Bryobacter aggregatus MPL3: one gene and its partner. The protein of the gene in region 1 interacts with the protein of each later gene in a pairwise test. Links are inferred from orthologs where the notes say so. Each region holds a gene or a part of one and is shown on either strand. Other genes may lie near its edges.

The links.
Region 2: the proteins of M017_RS0104295 (region 1) and M017_RS0124525 interact in binary tests that used the Escherichia coli proteins (3 or more experiments, as listed by UniProt). The link is inferred for Bryobacter aggregatus MPL3 from one-to-one orthologs.

The regions. Positions count from the first base shown.
Region 1 is NZ_JNIF01000003.1:852,608-858,885, reverse strand. Bases 1,564-4,471 are described here. They hold M017_RS0104295 (nucleotide exchange factor GrpE), read right to left. Parts: upstream 3,320-4,471; coding sequence 2,807-3,319; downstream 1,564-2,806. Other genes in these bases: hrcA (heat-inducible transcriptional repressor HrcA), read right to left, coding at 3,359-4,405; dnaJ (molecular chaperone DnaJ), read right to left, coding at 1,648-2,778; M017_RS0104305 (M81 family metallopeptidase), read left to right, coding at 1,564-1,644. Outside these bases: M017_RS0104310 (MFS transporter), read right to left, coding at 1-104; more of M017_RS0104305, read left to right, coding at 187-1,563. UniProt on the Escherichia coli protein: Participates actively in the response to hyperosmotic and heat shock by preventing the aggregation of stress-denatured proteins, in association with DnaK and GrpE. It is the nucleotide exchange factor for DnaK and may function as a thermosensor.
Region 2 is NZ_JNIF01000004.1:1,105,061-1,109,698, reverse strand. What follows is about bases 1-2,954. They hold M017_RS0124525 (Nramp family divalent metal transporter), read right to left. Parts: upstream 2,425-2,954; coding sequence 577-2,424; downstream 1-576. Other genes in these bases: M017_RS0124520 (PQQ-dependent sugar dehydrogenase), read right to left, coding at 2,458-2,954; M017_RS0124530 (hypothetical protein), read left to right, coding at 1-580; M017_RS0124535 (hypothetical protein), read left to right, coding at 1-2. Also shown: more of M017_RS0124520, read right to left, coding at 2,955-3,618; M017_RS0124515 (DUF1552 domain-containing protein), read right to left, coding at 3,694-4,638. UniProt on the Escherichia coli protein: H(+)-stimulated, divalent metal cation uptake system. Involved in manganese and iron uptake. Can also transport cadmium, cobalt, zinc and to a lesser extent nickel and copper. Involved in response to reactive oxygen.

The sequences.
Region 1 (6,278 bases):
TCGTCCTGCATGCGCGGTCCGGCGACGCCAATGGCGAGGCGGTCCAGATACATGACCACCACGAGCGCGAAGAGAAGTGCGAGGACACGATGCCGGTAGGGCATGAGGGTTCTCTCCAGCCTAAAGGAGTTTCCTATCAAAAACATTAATTTCAGTAGAGAAATTTGATAGTCTGTCGAAAAGCCTATGCCACGCGTCGCGGTTGCCTGTCTGATGCATGAGTCGAACTCCTTCCATTCCCGGAAGACTCGCTATGAGGACTTTCACTTTCTACCGCGGGAGGTGGAGCGTTGGAAGAACTCTTCGACTGAGGTGGCAGGATTCATTGAAGAGTCTCTGGGGCGCGGGATGGAAATCCTGCCATTGCTGCATGGCGGGGCGACGCCGAGTGGGCCTGTCGAGCGGGCCAGCTTTGAGCAACTTGCTGGGGAGATTGTCCAGGCGCTGCACGGAGCGAGCTTTGATGCCGTGTATCTGGCCTTGCATGGCGCAATGTTTGCGGAAGGCTTTCCTCATGCGGATGAAGAGATCGTGCGGCGGGTGCGCCATGAAATCGGCCCTGCTGTTCCCTTGGTGGTGACGCATGATTTCCACGCCAATCTGCCTCCAGGGCTCCTTGAACTCTGCGATGCGCTTGTGGTGTACCAGCAGAATCCGCATCTCGATACGAAGGAACGGGGCGAGCGGGCCGCTCGAATCCTTGCGGACATGCTGAGCGGCGCAGTGCGTCCGGTACAGCGGATGGTGAAGCCGCCGATGCTTTGGAATATCGTGCACCAGAACACCTATCGCCCGCCACTGCAGGCGATCACGGAGGCGAGTATCGCCTTAGAGCGCGAGCCGGGGATTCTGGCGGTGAGCGTTGTCGGCGGCTACCAGTATAACGATGTGCCGTTCCTGGGGCCTTCGGTGGTGGTGATTGCGGATGGCGACGGCGAGCGGGCGGCGCGGGAAGCGCAACGGCTGAGCGAGCAGATGTGGGCGGCTCACGAGAGTTTGCATTTTGATTTGCCGGATGCCGCAAAAGCTGTACGCGATGCTCTGTCGGCGACGGAGTTTCCGGTGGCCCTGTTTGATGTGGGCGACAACATCGGCGGCGGCGCGGCAGGAGATGCTACCTTCCTGTTCGAGCAATTGCTGGCCCAGGAGGCAAGTGGTTTTGTGGTGACGCTCTATGATCCGGAAGCGGTGGCGGAGGCGAAACGCGTCGGGATTGATGGTGCTTTTGCGATGTTTGTGGGCGGGAAGACAGACACGATGCATGGGGTTCCGATCGGGGTGAAGGGACATGTGGTGTCGTTGCACGCCGGCCGCTATGTCGAGCCTGAAGTGCGTCATGGCGGAACCAGGTTCTGGAGCCTCGGCCATGCGGCGGTTGTGGCGCTGGAGGGATCCACGCCTGAACTGCCGAATCTGCTTTTGCTGACGGCAGAACGCTCGAGCCCGAACTCGATTCATCAATTGGTGAGTTGTGGGATTTATCCGGAACGGATGCGGATTCTGACAGTGAAGGGAACGGTGGCGCCGGTAGCGGCCTATCGGGGGATTGCGAAGCAGATTGTGATGGTGGATACGCCGGGCGCAACGACGGCAAACCCATCAAGGTTCACCTTTCATCGCGCACCGGCGCTCTGGGGACTCTAACTCTTACTGGAAGAGTTCTTTGACTTTGCCGAAGAATCCGCCCTTGTCGTCCTCTTCGCCAGGGGCGGGAAGCGTTTCGCGCAACTGTTCAAAGACCTTGCGCTGTTCGCGACTCAGCTTCGTTGGAATGTGAACTTCCACATGGATGAACAAATCGCCGCGGCCCGAGGCGTTGACCCGCGGCACACCGCGATTCTTCAGCCGGAGCTGGGTGCCGGGCTGCGTGCCTTCGGGCACCTTCACCGACTCAATGCCCTCAAAGGTGGGAATCTCCACCTCGGTGCCGAGCGTTGCCTGTGCGATATTGACGGGCACGGTGCAGTGCAGATCGTAATCCTGGCGCTCAAACACCGAGTGCTCCTTGACGCTGAGCACGACGTAGAGATCGCCATTGGGGCCGCCGTTGGGGCTGGCCTGGCCTTCCGAATTCAGCCGGAGCTGCGTTCCGGTATCGACACCGGCCGGGATGTTGACCTTTAGCTTCTTCTCGCTGCGGATGCGGCCTTCGCCCTTGCATTCCTTGCAGGGCCGGCGAATGATCTGTCCACGGCCATTGCAGGTGCCGCAAGTGCGGCGGATGGTCATGAAGCCCTGTTGGAAGAGCTGCTCGCCACGCCCACGGCAACTGGGGCAAGTGGTGAGTCCATCTTCCTTCTCTGCGCCGCTGCCTTCGCAACGGGTACAAAGATCGAGCTTGGGAATCTGAATATCGACCGAGGTGCCGCGAACGGCATCTTCAAATTCGATCTCCAGATCGTAGCGGAGGTCTTCGCCACGGCGGGCGCGGCTGGAGCCGCCTCCGCCGCGCTTGGCGCCGCCAAAGAAATCTCCGAAGAAGTCACCGAAGATATCGTTGAGGTCGGTGAACTGGTTGGGGTCAAAGCCGGAACTGGTTCCACCGCCCATCCCCGACACGCCCTGGTGCCCGTAACGATCGTATGCTGCTCGCTTCTGGGCATCGGTTAATACGCCATAGGCCTCGGCGGCTTCCTTGAATCGCTCCTCCGCTTCTTGGTCCCCAGGATTGCGGTCGGGGTGATACTTCATGGCAAGCTTGCGGTAGGAAGACTTCAGTACGCCGTCGTCCGCGGTACGCTCCACCCCTAGGATTTCGTAATAGTCACGTTTCGTCACTGGCACTCGTTCTGTTTACTTCTGCTTTCTACTTCTTCACCGCAACACGCACCATAGCAGGGCGTAAGAGGCGGCCTCGGAAGTGATAGCCCCTTTGGAGCTCGGCGAGAATGGTCTGGTCTTCGGCCTCGTCTGTTTCAACAAGGTCAATGCCGTGGTGGAGATTTGGGTCGAAAATGGTGCCAATCGCATCGATTGGCTCCAGGCCCAGCTTCGTGAGTGTCTCCTTGAGACGCCCATGGATCAGTTCGATGCCTTTTGCATAGCTCGCATCGGCGGTCTGGATCAAAAGGGCGCGTTCGAAATCGTCAAAGATGGGGAGCAGCTTGTTGACGACATCGCTAGTGGCGACGTCGATGGTTTCCTGGCGTTCCCGTTCCGAGCGGCGGCGGTAGTTCTCAAACTCCGCCTGGCGGCTCTGTGCGAGCCGGATCAGATCCTGTCGCTCCGTCTCCAGACGAGCAATCTCCTGCTCGAGAGTGGTGGTGAGCGAGGTTTCTACAGGTTCTGGATTGGCAGCGTCGAAAGTCGACTCCGTCATAGTGCTTTCCTTCTTCTTCTTACGGTTTGTCGCATGCGATCAGTCGGCAGATTGTGCGAGCGCTTGGCCCACCTGCATCACTGCCGCGATCGTACGTTGATAATTCAATCTTAACGGGCCGAGGACGGCGACGCGAGCGGACATGCCTCCGGCCAGCGGCACCTGGACCCCAATCAGAGTGAAATCCCGGAGCGCCGGATGCGCCTCTCCTAAGCCCACCTGGATCGCGGGAATCTTCGAGGAGCCCTGCAGGAACTGATCGAGCAGCCGTAGAATCTGTTGCTTTTGCTCCAGCGCCTGAAAAAGCTCCCGCATCCTCTCTTTGGTGAGATGCAGGTCGAGCCCGACAAGATACGCGGCTCCATCGAGGAAAACCCGCGGCCCGACTCCGTTATCGAAGAGACCGCGCGCATGGAAGAGCTCGACGCGCCGCAGCAGGGCGCGATATTGATTGCGATCGTCCTGGAGCCGTTCGGTGAGCGCGCGGCGGGCCTCTGCGAGAGAGAGGCCCGCGAATTCGTAATTGATGTAGTTGCGAATCTCAGCGAGCTCGTCGCTGCTGAGATCGTGATCGAGCGTGATGACCTGATTGCGGACGTTCTGATCGGAGGTAATCACAACCATGAGGACCTGCCGCGCCGCCAGTGCAAGCAACTCCACCTGGTGGAGAAGCTGACTTGCCGGGGGCAGCGCCGCTGTGATGGCGACGTTCTGTGTCAGGCCGGTGAGCATATGGGAGCCCTCTTCGACCCGATCAGGAACCGAATGAATCGCCTGGAACTGCTGCTGCAGCTTAGAGACTTCTGCGGGATTCGGCCGCACTTGCGTGAGGGAACTGACGTAGAACTGAATGGCCGCCGCAGTTGGGATGCGGCCGGCTGAAGTATGTGGCTGTGTGAGGAGGCCCAATTCGGCCAGCTCCGCCATGGCATTCCGTACGGTTGCCGGAGAAGGGGAGGCGCCAGGGAAACTGCGCTGCGCAATCGCAGAAGACGAGACTGCTTCCCCAGATTCGAGGTAGGCCTCGACAATGGCGTGCAGGATCTGTCTTCGTTTGCCGCTCGGGGGCTGGATCTGAGGCGCCATATATAGGTGTGTGGGTCGCTCCTGTCCGATTTTAGCGCACTCTCGGGAAGAGAAGGGATGGCATCGCGGTCCATGACGGAAAAGTATGAAGTTTATCTTCCTTTGAAATCAGCATCTTAGCTAGAAATGCAGGGGAGAGCGCTTGCCAGCCCTGCTTGCGGATGTTACAGTTCTATTCATGCGATGCGGTGCGCGCGAGTGCGGCACGGAAAGCAAAGCAGCTAAGACAAGTAAATAAGAGCACGCAAAAGCAAGAGTGGAAGCGAAAGCGACCTGGAGCTGAGCTGGCAAGAGCGAAAAAAAAGTTCTTGCAAACGAAAGTCTGAAATGTTAGACTAACGAAAGCGAAGCGAGTGGGCGCAAGAGCGGCACGAAAGCAGAGCGAAGCAAATAAAACTTGCTAAATGGTAGTCGAATCAAGTAGACTACTGAATGGCCGGACAAAAGAGATAAGCGAACGACAGAGCGGGAAGCAGCTTGTTGGTCTGAAAAGATCCGCTGCGAGAACGAAGTCACAAGTTCGTACGGCCATCGGGTGAATCCTGGTAGTGGTTGCACCTTAAAGAAGTTATCTCGTCAAAACAGTTTTTTACAATTTTTAGATGGATGAAAGAGAGCGCAAGTTCTTGTGTAGTCATCTGAACGCCTTTCGAGGCCGCCATGGCAGAGTCGTGATCTTCGGGTCCGGCACGCATGGGCAGATCTTTGACAATCTGGTTGGACGCAAGTCTAAAAGATAAGAACAGTAACAAACAGTTATTTTCGTCAAGTATTGAGTTCAAGTAGTTGCGACCTTGATCCTCGCAAGAGGGTCATTCCAAAACAACAATCCGAGATTAAACGAGAGTTTGATCCCGGCTCAGAATCAACGCTGGCGGCGCGCCTAACACATGCAAGTCGAGCGAGAAAGGGTAGCAATACCTGAGTAAAGCGGCGTACGGGTGAGTAACACGTGGGTATCCACCTCTTAGTGGGGAATAACTCGGGGAAACCTGAGCTAATACCGCATAAGTCCGAGAGGAGAAAGCAGCAATGCGCTGAGAGAGGAGCCCGCGGCCGATTAGCTAGATGGCGGGGTAAAGGCCCACCATGGCGACGATCGGTAGCCGGCCTGAGAGGGCACACGGCCACACTGGCACTGAAACACGGGCCAGACTCCTACGGGAGGCAGCAGTGGGGAATCTTGCACAATGGAGGAAACTCTGATGCAGCGACGCCGCGTGGACGACGAAGCACTTCGGTGTGTAAAGTCCTTTCGACCGGAACGATAATGACGGTACCGGTGGAAGAAGCTGCGGCTAACTACGTGCCAGCAGCCGCGGTAATACGTAGGCAGCAAGCGTTGTTCGGAATTATTGGGCGTAAAGAGTTCGTAGGCGGTGTGCCAAGTTTGGTGTGAAATCTCCCGGCTCAACTGGGAGGCTGCATTGAATACTGGCATGCTCGAGTATAGGAGAGGTAAGCGGAATTCCTGGTGTAGCGGTGAAATGCGTAGATATCAGGAGGAACACCTGTGGTGTAGACGGCTTACTGGACTATAACTGACGCTGAGGAACGAAAGCGTGGGTAGCAAACAGGATTAGATACCCTGGTAGTCCACGCCCTAAACGATGCATACTTGGTGTGAGCCATTCACTTGGTTCGTGCCGTAGCTAACGCGTTAAGTATGCCGCCTGGGGAGTACGGTCGCAAGGCTGAAACTCAAAGGAATTGACGGGGGCCCGCACAAGCGGTGGAGCATGTGGTTTAATTCGACGCAACGCGAAGAACCTTACCTGGGCTCGAACGGCTTTCCAACGATCTATGAAAGTAGATTATCCCGCAAGGGAGTAGAGTCGAGGTGCTGCATGGCTGTCGTCAGCTCGTGTCGTGA
Region 2 (4,638 bases), on another replicon or contig:
GAAGATCTCTTCTGAAGTGCTCATTCGCCTGGTTCTTGATTTGTTTCGCGAGCATGCGCATGGCCGTGAGGATTTAACCAAGAGCGATGTCGTGTGGGATCTGCTTCTTCGCCGCTTTCCGGACATTGATGGTGTCATCATGCCACCTCGACGGGAGGACATCCAACGAATCTATCTGGCTGACTTTATCAACCTCACGGCAAAAGGTTCCTATCATCCTTCTGCCGCTCCTCCGAACGGTCCTGAGTTCCGTCAGTCTCTCGAGCACAACGCAGTCCTGCGGATTGCGGCTCACGCGGCTGCACCGCCTACGCCCACGATCGGCAGTCAGATTTTGAACGCGATGGAGGTCCTGAGTGGCGACGACATGGCTTCTCTCGCACTGGTGATCACAATGGCGATGGGCCGGGAGCAGCAGGAAGCCATGCGTATCGCCAAGCTCCTCAGCAGCATCCAGGCGGACCATGGAATAAGCGTCGTACATGCGCCGAAAGAGAAACCAGCCCAGAAGCTTCCTCAGCCGTATACCCCTGACGAGATCCGTTCCCGGCTCAGCCGTGGCTACCGGGGTGGAGTTTAACGAACGATCAAGACCGGCGCCGCCACCTCATGACGCACCGCATTGATCGTAGAGCCAAAGATGAGATCTTTGATGCCCGCATGGCCATGGGCCGCCATGATAATCAGGGATGGCGAAGCGGCGCGGGCCGCTTCGATGATGGCCTGGCGCGGGCTTTTCCGGTGCACGACAGAGGCTTCGGCCTCAATGCCTTGCTCCTTCAGTTTTCCAACGATGCGCGTGAGGTAATGACTCCCCTCTTCCACCTCAGCCGTCTCGCTCAAGTCCCCATACACCTGACTGGTCACACCCTCTTCAATATGGAGCAGCAGCAGCCGGGCTCCATGCTGGCGGGCAAGCGCGCTTGCGTGGCCGAGCGCAAACCGGTCGCGATCGGAGTGGTCGAGCGGCACCAGGATCAATTCGTACTTGGGCGCCTCAAAGGCAAGAATCTCGGGCTCCGGCAAGATGCCGGTCACTCGTGTCTGTGCCAGCTTCGGAATCCAAGGCGAAGCGGTCACATAGAGGAGCAAGCCCAGAATCGGCAGCACCAGCAGCCACACCCAGGCCCCGAAGGCCTCCAGCGTTTCCCAGGCCAGTTGCAGATTCAGCGCGACAATAATTGCTGCCGTCACCCAGGCCAGCAACTGTACCCAACGGGCATTGGCAAACTCGCCCATCCGCTTCTGGTCGGAGGTGAAATGAATGAGCGGAATGATTGCGAAGGGCAACTGCAGACTCAGCACCACCTGACTGAAGATCAACAGTTGATAGGTGGATTCTTCTCCGGCAATTACGATCGTGATGATGGCGGGGATGATTGCAATCAGGCGCGTCACCAGGCGACGCAACCAGGCCTGCATGCGAATGTTAACGAAGCCTTCCATGACGATCTGGCCGGCCATGGTGCCAGTGATGGTGGAGGACTGCCCAGCGCAAAGCAGAGCCACTGCAAAGAGCACACTCGCCATCCCTGTGCCGAGCAAGGGCGTCAGCAATTGATAGGCCTGCTGAATCTCTTTCACTTCCTGGCCATGCTTGAAGAAGGTGCTTGCCGAAAGGATGAGGATGCCCGCATTGACCAGCAGCGCTAGGTTCAGTGCGAGGGTGCTATCGATCAGATTGAAGCGGCAGGCTTCACGCTTTTCCTCGACGCTCTTGCCAATCCGCCGTGTCTGCACCAGAGCCGAATGCAGGTACAGGTTATGCGGCATCACGGTCGCCCCCAGAATGCCGATGGCGACATAGAGGCTGTCTCGATTCAGACGGGGAATCAGGCCACTGGCCATCTCGCCGATATCTGGCTTCGCAAGGAAGATCTCGATGGCAAAGCATCCGCCAATCGTCGCGATGAGGACGAGGACGACGCTCTCAATGATCCGGATGCCATAGCGAGTCAGCCATAGGATCAGCAGAGTATCGAAGCTGGTGATCAGGACGCCGTAGAGGAGGGGGAGATGGAAGAGGAGATTCAGTGCGATCGCCGCGCCGATGACTTCCGCCAGATCGCAAGCCGCAATCGCTAATTCGCAGAGAATCCAAAGCGCGTAGTTGATGACGGGCGGATAGCTCTCGCGACAAGCTTGCGCCAGGTCGCGGCCGCGGACGATTCCCAGGCGGGCGCAAAGGGTCTGCAGTAACACCGCCATCAGGTTGGACATCACCAAAACCCAGAGGAGGTGGTAGCCGAAGCGTGCGCCACCTTCGAGGTCGGTGGCCCAGTTGCCCGGGTCCATGTAGCCAACGCTGACGAGGTAGGCCGGTCCGGAAAAGGCCAGCATGCGGCGCCAGAATCCAATCTGGCGCACATGAACACTGGAATGAACTTCCGCGAGAGAGCGGGAGGCGGGGTCGCCTTGAATCATAGGTAGCTCTTACGAGTTAACTATAGTTTACAACTATTTTCCGAAACGGATTCGCCAGATTTTGTTGTTGCCATCTTCGGACACCAAAAGGCTTCCGTCGCTCAATTGGGCCAAGCCCACGGGCCGTCCCCAGACCTCGCGCTCTTTCGCGTCGAGCATCCAGCCGCTGACAAAGTCTTCTGCCGGGCCTGCGGGCTTGCCATTCTGAAAGGGGAAGAATACGATCTTGTAGCCGACGCGGGTGGCGCGATTGCCCGAGCCGCGCTCTGCCAGGAAGATCCCGTTCTTGTACTTTGCCGGGAACTGCTTGCCGGTATAGAAAAGGAAGTCCATCGCGGAGACGTGAGCGCCGATCACCAGATCCGGCTCCACTGACTTCTTCACCATTTCAGGTGCTTCGCCCTTATGGCGCGGCTCTTCATTCTGGCCGATATATGCGTAGGGCCAGCCGTAGAAAGCGCCGGGCTTCACTTCGGTGAGAAAGTCCGGAACCAGATCGTCGCCCAGTCCATCGCGTTCCTGTACGGACACCCAGAACTTGCCGGTAACAGGATTCTTGCGGAGTGAGACAGGATTGCGCAAGCCGCTTGCAAAGATTTCGTGGCCGCTGCCGTCCAGATTGTACGAGTTGATGGCGGCGCGATCTTTCGGATCGCCGGTGTCGACATTCGATCCGGAACCCACGCCAACCAGAATCTTGTTTGCCTTTTCATCGAAGGCAATCGAACGCGTCCAATGGCCCTTGCCATAGCCCTTCAGCGAAATGATCTCTTGGCCCGGACCGACGCTGAGCTTCTTTGCATCGAAGGGATAGCGCTTGATCGATTCGGCTTCAGAGACATACAGATACCCCTTGAAGACGGCGAGCGTAAAGGGCCGATCGAGATCGGTCAGGATCGCCTTGTGATCTTTGCCGTTGTTGGTCAGTGCGATCACACTTCCCTTGGCTGTGCTTTCTGAAACCAGCACCGTGCCAGGAGCGACCTCCAGCAAAATGCGCGGTTTGGAGAAGCCGCTGGCATACTCTTCCACGGTAAAACCGGCCGGAGCGTTGAGTTTGCGGCCTTCCGGCTGGGGGATCAACTTGGGAGGATTCGTTGCCGACGGAGTAGCGAAGGGAGCCGGCAATTGGACCTTCTGGTCAGCGGCAGAAAGGGCCAGGGCTAAGGAAAAAGAGAGCGAGAGTTTACGCATATGAAGAATGAGGGGAAGCGAAAGTGTATCATGCCACCGCGGCGCCGGAAGCTTCCAGCGCCGCGGTGAGGTGGGTTAGAGGTTGGTCAGGCGCTTGTCGCTATCGCCAAATTTGTCGAGCTTGACGCCCATCCGGTCCATCAGCGAGAGGTAGAGGCTGCAAGCACGGCGCTGGTCGTTTTCCTTGTCGAGATAGTCGAGTACGCGGCCAGTCTTCAGTGAGCCGCCGCCCTTGCCCGCAAGGAGAATCGGCATCTGATCGGCGCTATGAGTGTCACCGTCAAAGAGGTTGGAGCAGAGCATCAGCATCGAGCTGTCGAGCAGCGATTGGCCGCCTTCGTCGATCTTCTTCATCCGGTCCACCAGATAAGCAAACTGAGCGATGTGGAACTGATTCGTCTTCAGATACATCGCCTCGGCGGCGGGAGCCTTGCCGTTGTGAGTGAGATCCAGATGCAGGGCGCCCTTGACCCCTTCGAGGAACTTGAAGTTCATCTGCGACAGATCGTTGTTCAACATGCAGGTGGCGACACGCGTCTTGTCCATCTGGAATGCCAACACGGTCAGGTCCATCATCAACTTCATGTGCGCCGGAACATCCTGCGGCAGGCCGTCTGCCGGACGGGGCATATTCGGTTTGGTCAGCGTGGGACGCCAGCCTTCCAGCCGTTCTTCCTTCGAGGCTCGCTCAATGCGTTTCTCGATGTCCCGAATCGATTCCAGATACTCGCCTAACTTCTGTTTGTCATTGCGGCTGATCTTCGGTTCGAGACCATGTGCTTCCTGCAGTACCTCATCGAGAATGCTACGGTCCAACTGCCGTCCGCTGCCATCCCCCACCAGGAGATCAAAGGTGCGGGCCGGATAGATTTCCTTCGTGGCCGGTTTCGTACTCGTTGCCCAGGATAAGCACGAGCCATAGATCATCGACAAGCCGTCTTCGAGACGCAGCTCATTCGGTTCGATGCCCAACACCAGGCTCGGCACCGCGGTCTGGCTTCCGATCTGCTGCGACAGCAC